One region of the Streptomyces sp. NBC_00878 genome, then DNA from elsewhere that is predicted to be linked to it. Evidence: riboswitches for the same ligand, from Rfam matches in the RefSeq annotation. Region 1 holds a riboswitch; each other region holds the start of a gene.
The links. A riboswitch is a leader RNA that binds a small molecule or an ion and turns the genes downstream of it on or off. The one in region 1 is predicted to bind thiamine pyrophosphate.
Positions count from the first base shown of each region.

Region 2: another riboswitch for thiamine pyrophosphate. It lies ahead of OHA11_RS12195 (thiamine ABC transporter substrate binding subunit); the one in region 1 lies ahead of thiC (phosphomethylpyrimidine synthase ThiC).
Region 3: another riboswitch for thiamine pyrophosphate. It lies ahead of thiO (glycine oxidase ThiO); the one in region 1 lies ahead of thiC (phosphomethylpyrimidine synthase ThiC).

Region 1 covers NZ_JAPEOK010000001.1:5,318,665-5,321,932, reverse strand. Annotated here, with positions in the region: gene OHA11_RS22830 (YibE/F family protein) at 1-1,117, opposite strand, end outside; TPP riboswitch at 1,189-1,345, shown strand; gene thiC (phosphomethylpyrimidine synthase ThiC) at 1,338-3,167, shown strand.
Region 2 covers NZ_JAPEOK010000001.1:2,984,315-2,987,582, forward strand. Annotated here, with positions in the region: gene OHA11_RS12190 (iron ABC transporter permease) at 1-83, opposite strand, end outside; gene OHA11_RS12195 (thiamine ABC transporter substrate binding subunit) at 185-1,264, opposite strand; TPP riboswitch at 1,344-1,449, opposite strand; gene rlmN (23S rRNA (adenine(2503)-C(2))-methyltransferase RlmN) at 1,552-2,658, opposite strand; gene OHA11_RS12205 (phosphatidate cytidylyltransferase) at 2,768-3,268, opposite strand, start outside.
Region 3 covers NZ_JAPEOK010000001.1:8,042,312-8,045,579, forward strand. Annotated here, with positions in the region: gene OHA11_RS34865 (thiazole synthase) at 1-246, opposite strand, end outside; gene thiS (sulfur carrier protein ThiS) at 250-450, opposite strand; gene thiO (glycine oxidase ThiO) at 474-1,700, opposite strand; TPP riboswitch at 1,698-1,811, opposite strand; gene OHA11_RS34880 (hypothetical protein) at 1,864-2,208, shown strand; gene OHA11_RS34885 (NAD(P)/FAD-dependent oxidoreductase) at 2,353-3,268, shown strand, end outside.

The DNA of each region.
Region 1 (3,268 bases):
GATTGGCCTCGTGCAACTCCCAGACCGCCGACGTCTGCGTCACCGTCACGTCGTCGAGCACACCGAGCGAACCGATGATGACGCCCGCGAGCAGCAGACCGCTCATGTCGATGGACGGGTACAGGCCGTGGATCAGGCCGGTGTTGTCGTCGGTGTTACCGGTCAGCGCGGCCCAGTCGATGAACAGCGAGCCGAGCAGCCCGATCAGCAGCAGGGAGAGCAGGGTGCCCAGCACCGCCACCGAGGTCCGGGCAGAGAGTCCGTGGCACAAATAGAGCGCGATCAGCATGATGGCGCTCGCCCCGACCACCGCCACGACCAGGGGATTCGAGCCCTGCAGAATCGCGGGCAGGATGAAGAACGTCAGGATGAGGAAGCTGACGGCCAGCGCGATCAGCGCCATGACGCCACGCATCCGGCCCACCACGACCACGGCGAGGGCGAAGATGCCGGCGAGCAACGCCATCGGGAGCTTGCGGTTCACGTCGGTGACCGCGTACTGGAGCTCCTTGGGGGCGTCCGGCGCGTACGCGACGATCACCTCCTGGCCCTGACTCAACTGCCGCGAGGAATCCGGCTGGACGATCTCCGTGAAGGTACGGCCCTTGTCCTTGCCGGTGTCGACCCGGACCGTCGCCTTCTTGCAGGTGCCGGACGCCTGTTGCTGCGCCGACGAGCCCTCGGCGGTCGAGGTGTCGCCGGTCGGCGTCCCTCCCGAGGCGTTCACCGACTTGCAGTCGACCGCGTCGACTTTGGTCACCGTGGCCTGCTGGGTCTGCCGGTCGAAGCCGACACCGGTGCGCTCGTGCCCCGGTGCGCCACCGGGCCAGAGCACCACGAGGCCGACGACGACCGCAGCCGCGAAGGGGATCAGCACGGCCGCGATGACCTTGCGCAGGTGCATCGAGACGGGCGCTGCGGGTCCATGACTGTGCGAGTGGCCGTGCCCGCCGCCGCCCGGCGCGTCACCGTTGCCACCGCCCGGACGGCCGCCTCCGCCGCCCGGTCCGAGGCCGTGGGGTCCGTGCCCGGGTTCGCCGCCATGCCCATGGCCGTCGTGGCCGTGTCCGTGGGGCGGTTCGGGCGGCGGGAGCGGGGGCTGCTGCGTCGTGGTCACCGACCGATCATCGCAAGAACAGCCCGGGCCCACTGTTCACCGCGCCACATCTGACGCTAGCGTGGAGGCACCTTTGCACACGCGGGAGCTCGGAGCACCGGGCTGAGAGGGCGCTGACCTCCGTAGACGCGATGTTTCACGTGGAACATCGCCGGACGGAAATCGCTGCGCCGACCGCCGAACCTGTTACCGGGTAATGCCGGCGTAGGGAGTAGGTCTCATGACCAACAAGGACGTACGCATGCCTGCCTTCAGCGAGGCGAACGGAACCCTGTCCGGGAGTTCCCCGTCTCAGAACGGCGAGGCCGGGAAGTCCATCGGTTGGCACAAGGGGTATGTCGAGGGTTCGCGCCCCGACCTGCGGGTGCCGGTCCGGCAGGTGCACCTCACCAACGGGCAGTCGGTCGCGCTGTACGACACCTCCGGCCCGTACACCGATCCGACCGTCGACACCGACGTACGCAGGGGTCTCGCACCCCTCCGCGGCAACTGGATCATCGCCCGCGGTGACACCGAGGAGTACGCGGGCCGTCCCGTCCGCCCCGAGGACGACGGGATCAAGCACACCTCGCCGCGCGGCGGACTGCGCAACCTCGACGCGGTCTTCCCGGGGCGCCCGCGCCAGCCCCGGCGCAGCCGTGACGGACAGGCGGTGACGCAACTCGCGTACGCCCGGCGGGGTGAGGTCACGCAGGAGATGGAGTTCGTGGCTGTCCGGGAGAACGTTTCTCCCGAGGTTGTCCGCGAGGAGATCGCCGCGGGCCGGGCCGTGCTGCCGGCCAACGTCAATCACCCGGAGATCGAGCCGATGATCATCGGCAAGCGGTTCCTGGTGAAGGTCAACGCCAACATCGGCAACTCCGCGGTCACCTCCTCCATCGAGGAGGAGGTCGAGAAGATGACGTGGGCGACCCGTTGGGGCGCCGACACGGTCATGGACCTGTCCACCGGCCGCAACATCCACACCACCCGGGAGTGGGTGCTGCGGAACTCCCCCGTCCCCATCGGCACGGTCCCGCTCTACCAGGCGCTGGAGAAGGTCGACGGCCGGGCCGAAGAGCTGACCTGGGAGATCTACAAGGACACGGTCGTCGAGCAGGCCGAGCAGGGCGTGGACTACATGACCGTCCACGCGGGTGTGCGTCTGCCGTTCGTCCCGCTGACCGCGAACCGCAAGACCGGCATCGTCTCGCGCGGCGGCTCGATCATGGCGGCGTGGTGCCTGGCGCACCACAAGGAGTCGTTCCTGTACGAGAACTTCGAGGAGCTGTGCGAGATCCTCGCCGCCTACGACGTCACGTATTCGCTGGGCGACGGGCTGCGGCCCGGCTCGATCGCGGACGCCAACGACCGTGCGCAGTTCGCGGAGTTGAAGACGCTCGGGGAACTCAAGAGGGTCGCGAAGCGTTTCAACGTACAGACCATGATCGAGGGCCCGGGGCATGTCCCGATGCACAAGATCAAGGAGAACATCGACCTTCAGCAGGAGATCTGTGATGAAGCTCCGTTCTATACGCTCGGCCCGCTGACGACGGACGTCGCGCCGGCGTACGACCACATCACTTCCGGCATCGGTGCCGCGATGATCGCTTGGTGGGGCACGGCCATGCTCTGCTACGTCACGCCCAAGGAGCACTTGGGCCTGCCCAACCGTGACGACGTCAAGACGGGCGTCATCACCTACAAGATCGCGGCCCATGCGGCGGACCTCGCCAAGGGACACCCGGGCGCACAGGAGTGGGACGACGCGTTGTCGGACGCCCGCTTCGAGTTCCGCTGGGAGGACCAGTTCAATCTGGCCCTCGACCCTGACACGGCCCGGGAGTTCCACGACGAGACCCTCCCGGCCGAGCCCGCCAAGACAGCGCACTTCTGCTCCATGTGCGGGCCGAAGTTCTGCTCGATGAAGATCAGCCACAGCATCACCGAGCAGTTCGGCGGCACGGCGGCTGCGGGGGCGACGGCCGAGGAGGTCGCCGAGGGGATGCTCCAGAAGTCGAAGGAGTTCGCGGCGAGCGGGAACCGGGTGTACCTGCCCATGGCGGACTGACTCCGGCGCGCTGTTTCAACCTCTTGTCCGAGGTCCCGGCCATCCCGGCCGGGGCCTCGCGGAGGAACGCGCTGCCTTGTCCCAGGCCGTAACGGTAGAGA
Region 2 (3,268 bases), 2.3 Mb from region 1:
CCGTCGACCTTGAGCCCGCGGGCCGTGATCGCCGCGACCGGGTAGGCGAAGAAGAGCCCGAAGAACGCGACGGGCACGGCCATGAGACCGAGCCGGGCCGCGCTCCCCGTATGCGGGCGCGTGCGAGGGCGCGTACGGGGGCGTGGCCGTCGGCGCGCGGGCGGCTCCGCCTCGGCGCGACGCTCTACTTCAGTACGAGCGAGGTCCATGACTTGACCCACTCGTCACGGTTGTCGGCGATCTTGGCGGGGTCGAGGGTCTCGGGGTTCTGGGCGGCCGGGCCGAACTTCGTGAACTCGGCGGGGACCTTCGCACCCTCGACGACGGGATACACGAACATGTTCAGCGGCATGTCCTCCTGGAACGCCTTGCCGACCAGGAAGTCGATGAACGCCTTGCCGCCCTCGGTGTTCTTGGCGTTGCTGAGCAGGCCCGCGTACTCGACCTGGCGGAAGCAGGTGCCGTCCGCGACACCGGTCGGCGCGGTCTTCGGGATCGGGTCGGCGTAGATGACCTCGGCGGGCGGGGACGAGGCGTACGAGACGACGAGCGGCCGGTCGCCCTTGGCCTTCTTGCCACCGGCGGACCCGGAGAACTCCACGTTGTAGGCCTGCTCCCAGCCGTCGACGACCTTCACGCCGTTGGCCTTGAGCTTCTTCCAATACCCCTGCCAACCGTCGTCGCCATACTTCGCGGCGGTCCCGAGCAGGAAGCCGAGACCGGGCGAGGACGTCGAGGCGTTCTCGGTGACGAGCAGGTTCTTGTACGCGGGCTTGATCAGATCGTCGAAGGACGTCGGCGGGGCCAGCTTGTGCTCGCTGAAGTAGGCCTTGTCGTAGTTGACGCAGATGTCACCGGAGTCGATGGGCGTGACCCGGTGCTTGTCCTGGTCGACCCGGTACTCGGCCTTGATGCCACCGGCGCCCTTGGCCTCGTACGACTGGAACAGCCCGTTGTCGAGCGCCCGCGAGAGCAGCGTGTTGTCGACGCCGAAGAAGACGTCGCCCTGCGGGTTGTCCTTGGTGAGGATGGCCTTGTTGACGGCCGTCCCGGCGTCGCCGTCCTTCAGAACCCTGACCTTGTACCCGGACTCCTTCTCGAACGTCTTCAGTACGTCCTTGGTGTAGGCGAAGGAGTCATGGCTGACGAGGGTGACGGTCTTGGATCCGGAGCCCTCGTCGCCGGAGTCGGACGACCCGCACGCGGCGAGCGTGACAAGGCCGAGCCCCACGGCCACGGCCGTGAACTTCCTGGTGGTGCTCACTGAATTCCTCCTGGGGGTGACCAGGAAGAGACGCGGCCCTGCCCGGGACCTCGGTCGGTTCCCGGGCAGGGCGCAACAGCTTGAGTAGTGACCGAACTTCCTACCCAGAATGACCTGGGCAAGGTTCAGAGGGTCTGCGGGCTGTCCCGCACTCTCAGCGCTGTGGCGCTCCCCTGTCGGAATATGAAGATTTGACTGGCGATGTGCTTACGGAGGCCAGACTACCTCCCGGCCACCGGCCGAAACCCACCGCTCGGGACTACCGCTCGGTACCCACCGCTCGGCGCCTACCGCTCGGTCGCCGCGAGCTGCCCGCAGGCTCCGTCGATCTCCTGGCCACGGGTGTCCCGGACGGTGACGGGCACTCCATGGGCGGCGATCGCCTCGACGAACGCCTTCTCGTCCTCGGGCCGCGAGGCCGTCCACTTGGAGCCGGGTGTCGGGTTCAGCGGAATCAGGTTCACATGCACGGGCTTGCCCTTGAGCATCCGCCCGAGCCGGTCGCCGCGCCACGCCTGGTCATTGATGTCGCGGATGAGCGCGTACTCGATGGAGAGCCGGCGCCCGGACCTGGCCGCGTACTCCCAGCCGGCGTCCAGCACTTCCCGTACCTTCCACCGCGTGTTGACCGGGACGAGGGTGTCGCGCAGTTCGTCGTCCGGTGCGTGCAGGGAGATGGCGAGTCGGCACTTGAAGCCCTCGTCGGCGAACCGGTGGATGGCGGGGACGAGGCCCACCGTGGAGACGGTGATCCCTCGCTGCGACAGCCCGAGCCCGTCCGGCTCCGGGTCGGTGAGGGCCCGGATGGACTGCACGACCCGCTTGTAGTTGGCCAGCGGCTCGCCCATCCCCATGAAGACGATGTTGCTGAGCCGCGCGGGCCCACCGGGAATCTCCCCGTCCCGCAGCGCCCGCATCCCGTCCACGATCTGGTGCACGATCTCACCGGTGGAGAGATTCCGGTCGAGGCCGGCCTGTCCGGTCGCGCAGAACGGGCAGTTCATCCCGCAGCCCGCCTGCGAGCTGATGCACATGGTGACCCGGTCCGGGTAGCGCATCAGCACAGACTCGACGAGCGTGCCGTCGAAGAGCCGCCAGAGGGTCTTGCGGGTGGTGTCCTCGTCGGTGGAGAGATGCCGCACGACCGTCATCAGCTCGGGCAGCAGCGCCTCCTGGAGCTTGGCGCGCGACCCCGCGGGGATGTCGGTCCACTGCTCCGGATCGTGCGCGTACCGCGCGAAGTAGTGCTGCGAGAGCTGCTTGGCGCGAAACGGTTTCTCACCGATCGCGGCAACGGCCTCTTTCCGCTCGGCGGGCGTGAGATCGGCAAGGTGCCGCGGCGGCTTCTTGGCTCCGCGCGGGGCGACGAAAGTGAGTTCTCCGGGCTTAGGCATGGCCGTACCAGTGTCGCAGACGTACGAAGAGGGGCTCGCCACCCTGTGGACAACGAGCCCCTCGTGCACATCTCTGCAGGTCAGCCAGCCAGGCCTTCGGCGGACAGTCTCAGCCCGACCCGACGAAGATCACCATCAGCAGCCATACCACCGGAGCCGTAGGCAGCAAGGAGTCCAGGCGGTCCATGATCCCGCCGTGTCCCGGCAGCAAGGTGCCCATGTCCTTGATGCCCAGGTCCCGCTTGATCATCGACTCGCCGAGGTCGCCGAGGGTGGCGCTGGCCGCGACCGCGAGGCCGAGGAGCAGGCCCTGCCACCAGGTGCCGTCGTCGACGAGGAACTGCATGCACACCGCGCCCGCCGCCATGGCGAAGGCGACCGCGCCGAGCAGGCCCTCGCGGGTCTTGCCGGGGCTGATGCGCGGGGCGAGCTTGTGCCTGCCGAAGCGCCAGCCGACCGCGTACGCGCCCGTGTCGCTGACCACGGCCAGCAGCAGGAACGTGAGGACCCGCCGCGCACCGTCGTCCGCGGTGAGCATCATCGCCACGAACGTGGCCAGGAACGGGATGTAGAAGGCCGCGAAGACCCCCGCGGTGACGTCCTTGAGGTA
Region 3 (3,268 bases), 2.7 Mb from region 1:
AACGGCCTCCCCGGCGGTGAAACAGCCCGCGGTGTTCGGCAGCACGCGGATGCCCAGCCGGTCGAGCACGGACAGCACCGAGCCGTGCGCCTTCGGGCTCACGCGGCGCATCGCGACCGTCGTCAGCTCGGTGCCGGACGCGACGAGCGAGCGCTCCAGGACGTCGAGGCTGGGCGCGCCGCCGGTACCCATGATCAGACGGGACGTGAAGGACGTACCGCCGAGGACGAAGGGGTCGTCGGCCATGGGTCAGCCTCCTTGGACGGCGGTGAGGACTTCGACGCGGTCTCCCTCGGAGAGGAGGGTCTTCGACCACTGCGCGCGCGGGACGACGGTTTCGTTGAGGGCGGCGGCGACACCGGAGGGGGCCGCCGTGAGCGCGGCGACGAGGGTGTCGAGGGCGGTGTCCGCGGCCAGCTGCCGCCGCTCCCCGTTGACGAAGACGCTCATGCTCGTACGCGCTGCTCCGACGCTCATGCGGGCTGCTCCGAGAGCGCGGCGGTGCCGAACCGCCTGGGCGTGAACGGGCGGGCCTCGTCCGGGAGTTCACCGGTGGTCAGGGCGTGCGCCATGGCGTCCCCGGTGACGGGCGTGAGCAGCACACCGTTGCGGAAGTGGCCGGTCGCAAGGAGCAGCCCCGGGAGCTCGGTCGGGCCGAGCAGAGGCGCGTTGTCGGGGGAGCCCGGGCGCAGTCCGGCCCGCGTCTCGGTGAGCGGCAGTTCGGTGATGCCGGGGACGAGTTCGTGGGCGTCCCGCAGCAGCTCGTACACGCCGCCCGCGGTCACCGTGGTGTCCCAGCCCAGCTCCTCGCTGGTCGCGCCGACGACCAGTTCGCCGCTCTCCCGCGGCACCAGGTAGATGTGGCTGCCGCGGACGACGGCACGCACGCTGCGGCTCAGGAAGGGCGCGTACCGCTTCGGGATCGCCAGCCGCAGCACCTGTCCCTTCACGGGGCGCACCGGTGGCAGCACGTCGCCGGGGACGCCCGCGAGGCGTCCGCTGAGACTGCCCGCGGCGAGGACGACCTGGCCCGCCGAAAGCGCGGTGCCGTCCGTCGTCACGACGCCGACGGCCCGGTCCCGTACGACGGTCAGGCGGTCGGCCCACGTCCAGTGGAAGGTCACCCCGGCCCGCTCGCAGGCCGTGACCAGGGCCGCGGCGAGCCGCCGCGGATCGACCTGGTGGTCGCTGTCGACCCGCAGTCCGCCGCGCACGCCCGGCGCGAGCATCGGCTCCAGACGCCGGCACTCACGGCCGCTGAGCCACTCCGACTCCAGGCCCGACCGGCGTTGCAGGGCGTGCACTTCGCGCAGATGGGCACGGTCGTCGGCGTCGAGCGCGACGGCCAGCGCGCCGCACTGCCGGTATCCGATGTCCTGGCCGGTCGCCTCGGTCAGCTCGGCCGCGAAGGCCGGATAGCGGCGCGCCGAGGCCAGATTGAGGCCGAGCAGCGTCTGCTCGCCGTAGTGGAGTTCGGTGACGGCGGCCAGCATCCCGGCCGCGACCTGCGCGGCGCCGCCGCCGGGTTCGGGATCCACGAGCGCGGTCGTGAACCCGCGCTGCGCGGCCCGCCAGGCCGTGACGAGGCCGATGATGCCGCCCCCGACGACCAGGACGTCCGAGGTACGCGATGCCTCGGGTGAGGTGCGCGATGCAACGGGCGTATCGGATGCGTCGGGTGTCTCCGGTGTACGCGACATGGGCGTCCAGCCCCTCCCTTCGCCGGCATGACCCGGATCAGGTTCGTACGGTCGGAGGCCGTCCCAGCCTCCCTCTCAGCCCGGTGCGTCCGGACTCCCGCGAGTGCTTTACGTTGGCCACCCTAGCCCTTCGCCCCGACAGCCTGTAAGGGAGCCCTCACGCATGGCCCGCTCGCTCGACGGCCTCGTCCTCTCACCGGTCGCCGACCAGGCCCCGGGCCAGGTGGGGACGTGCACCCGCTTCGCGTACCACGAGAAGGACGGCGAGATCTGGGCCGAGTACGCGGGCGGCGACGTCGTACGCGGCCACCTGGTGGGCACGCGCGAGGACGACCGGCTCGACTTCCGGTACGTCCAGCTGAAGGCGGACGGCACCACGTCGTCGGGGCACTGCGTCTCCCTGGTCGTCGACCTCGCCGACGGGCGGGTACGCCTGGAGGAGACCTGGGAGTGGGAGTCCCAGGAGGGCAGCGGGACGAGTGTGGTCGAAGAGGTCACCGACGCCTGACGCTGTGCAACAGCTCACTGATCGTGCCCCCTGACCGACGATTTCGCGAGTGTCTATGGTGATCAGGTGAGTGAGCAGACGCAGGGGCGGACGCAGGGACAGGGCCCGGCGGCGCGACGCGGCGCCGTGATCGTCGGTGCGGGCATGGCGGGCGTCCAGACGGCCGTCGCCCTGCGGGAACGGGGCTTCACCGGAAGCGTGACGCTGATCGGCGCGGAGCCCCACCAGCCGTACGACCGGCCCCCGCTGTCCAAGGCCGTCCTGCTCGGAAAGGCCGAGGGCTCCGCCTTCGACGTCGACTTCGAGGCCCTCGACGTGGAGCTCCGCCTGGGGCTCGAAGTGACCGGCGTACGCCCCGCGCGGCACGAGCTCGACACCGGCGACGGTCCGGTTCCGTACGACGTCCTGGTCGTCGCCACGGGAGCGGAACCGATCCAACTGCCGGGCGCCGAGGGCGTACCCGGCGTCCATCTGCTGCGCACGCTGGACGACGCCGAGCGGCTGCGCCCCGTCCTCGCCCGGCAGCACGACATCGTCGTGGTGGGCGCGGGCTGGATCGGCGCGGAGTTCGCCACGGCGGCGCGCGAGGCGGGCTGCGCGGTGACCGTCGTCGAGGCCGCCGACCGGCCGCTCGCGGGCGCGCTGCCCGACGACGTGGCCGCTCCCATGGCCGCCTGGTACGCGGACAGCGGGACGGTGCTGCGCACCCACGCGCGCGTGCAGCGCGTCGAGCCGGGTGCGGTGGTCCTCGACGACGGCTCGCGGCTGCCCGCGGACGCCGTCGTCGTCGGCATCGGGGCCCGGCCCGCCACGGCCTGGCTGGCCGGCTCCGGGATCGACCTCGGCGCCCATCGCGAGGTCGTCGCGGACGACCGCCTGCGCACCTCCGTACCGGACGTCTACGCGGTCGGCGACTGTGCCTCGTTCCCGTCGGGCCGCTACGGAGAGCGCCTGCTGGTCCACCACTGGGACAACGCCCTCCAGGGCCCGCGCACGGTCGCCGCGAACATCGTCGGCGAGACGTCCGCCGTGTACGACCCCGTGCCGTACTTCTGGTCCG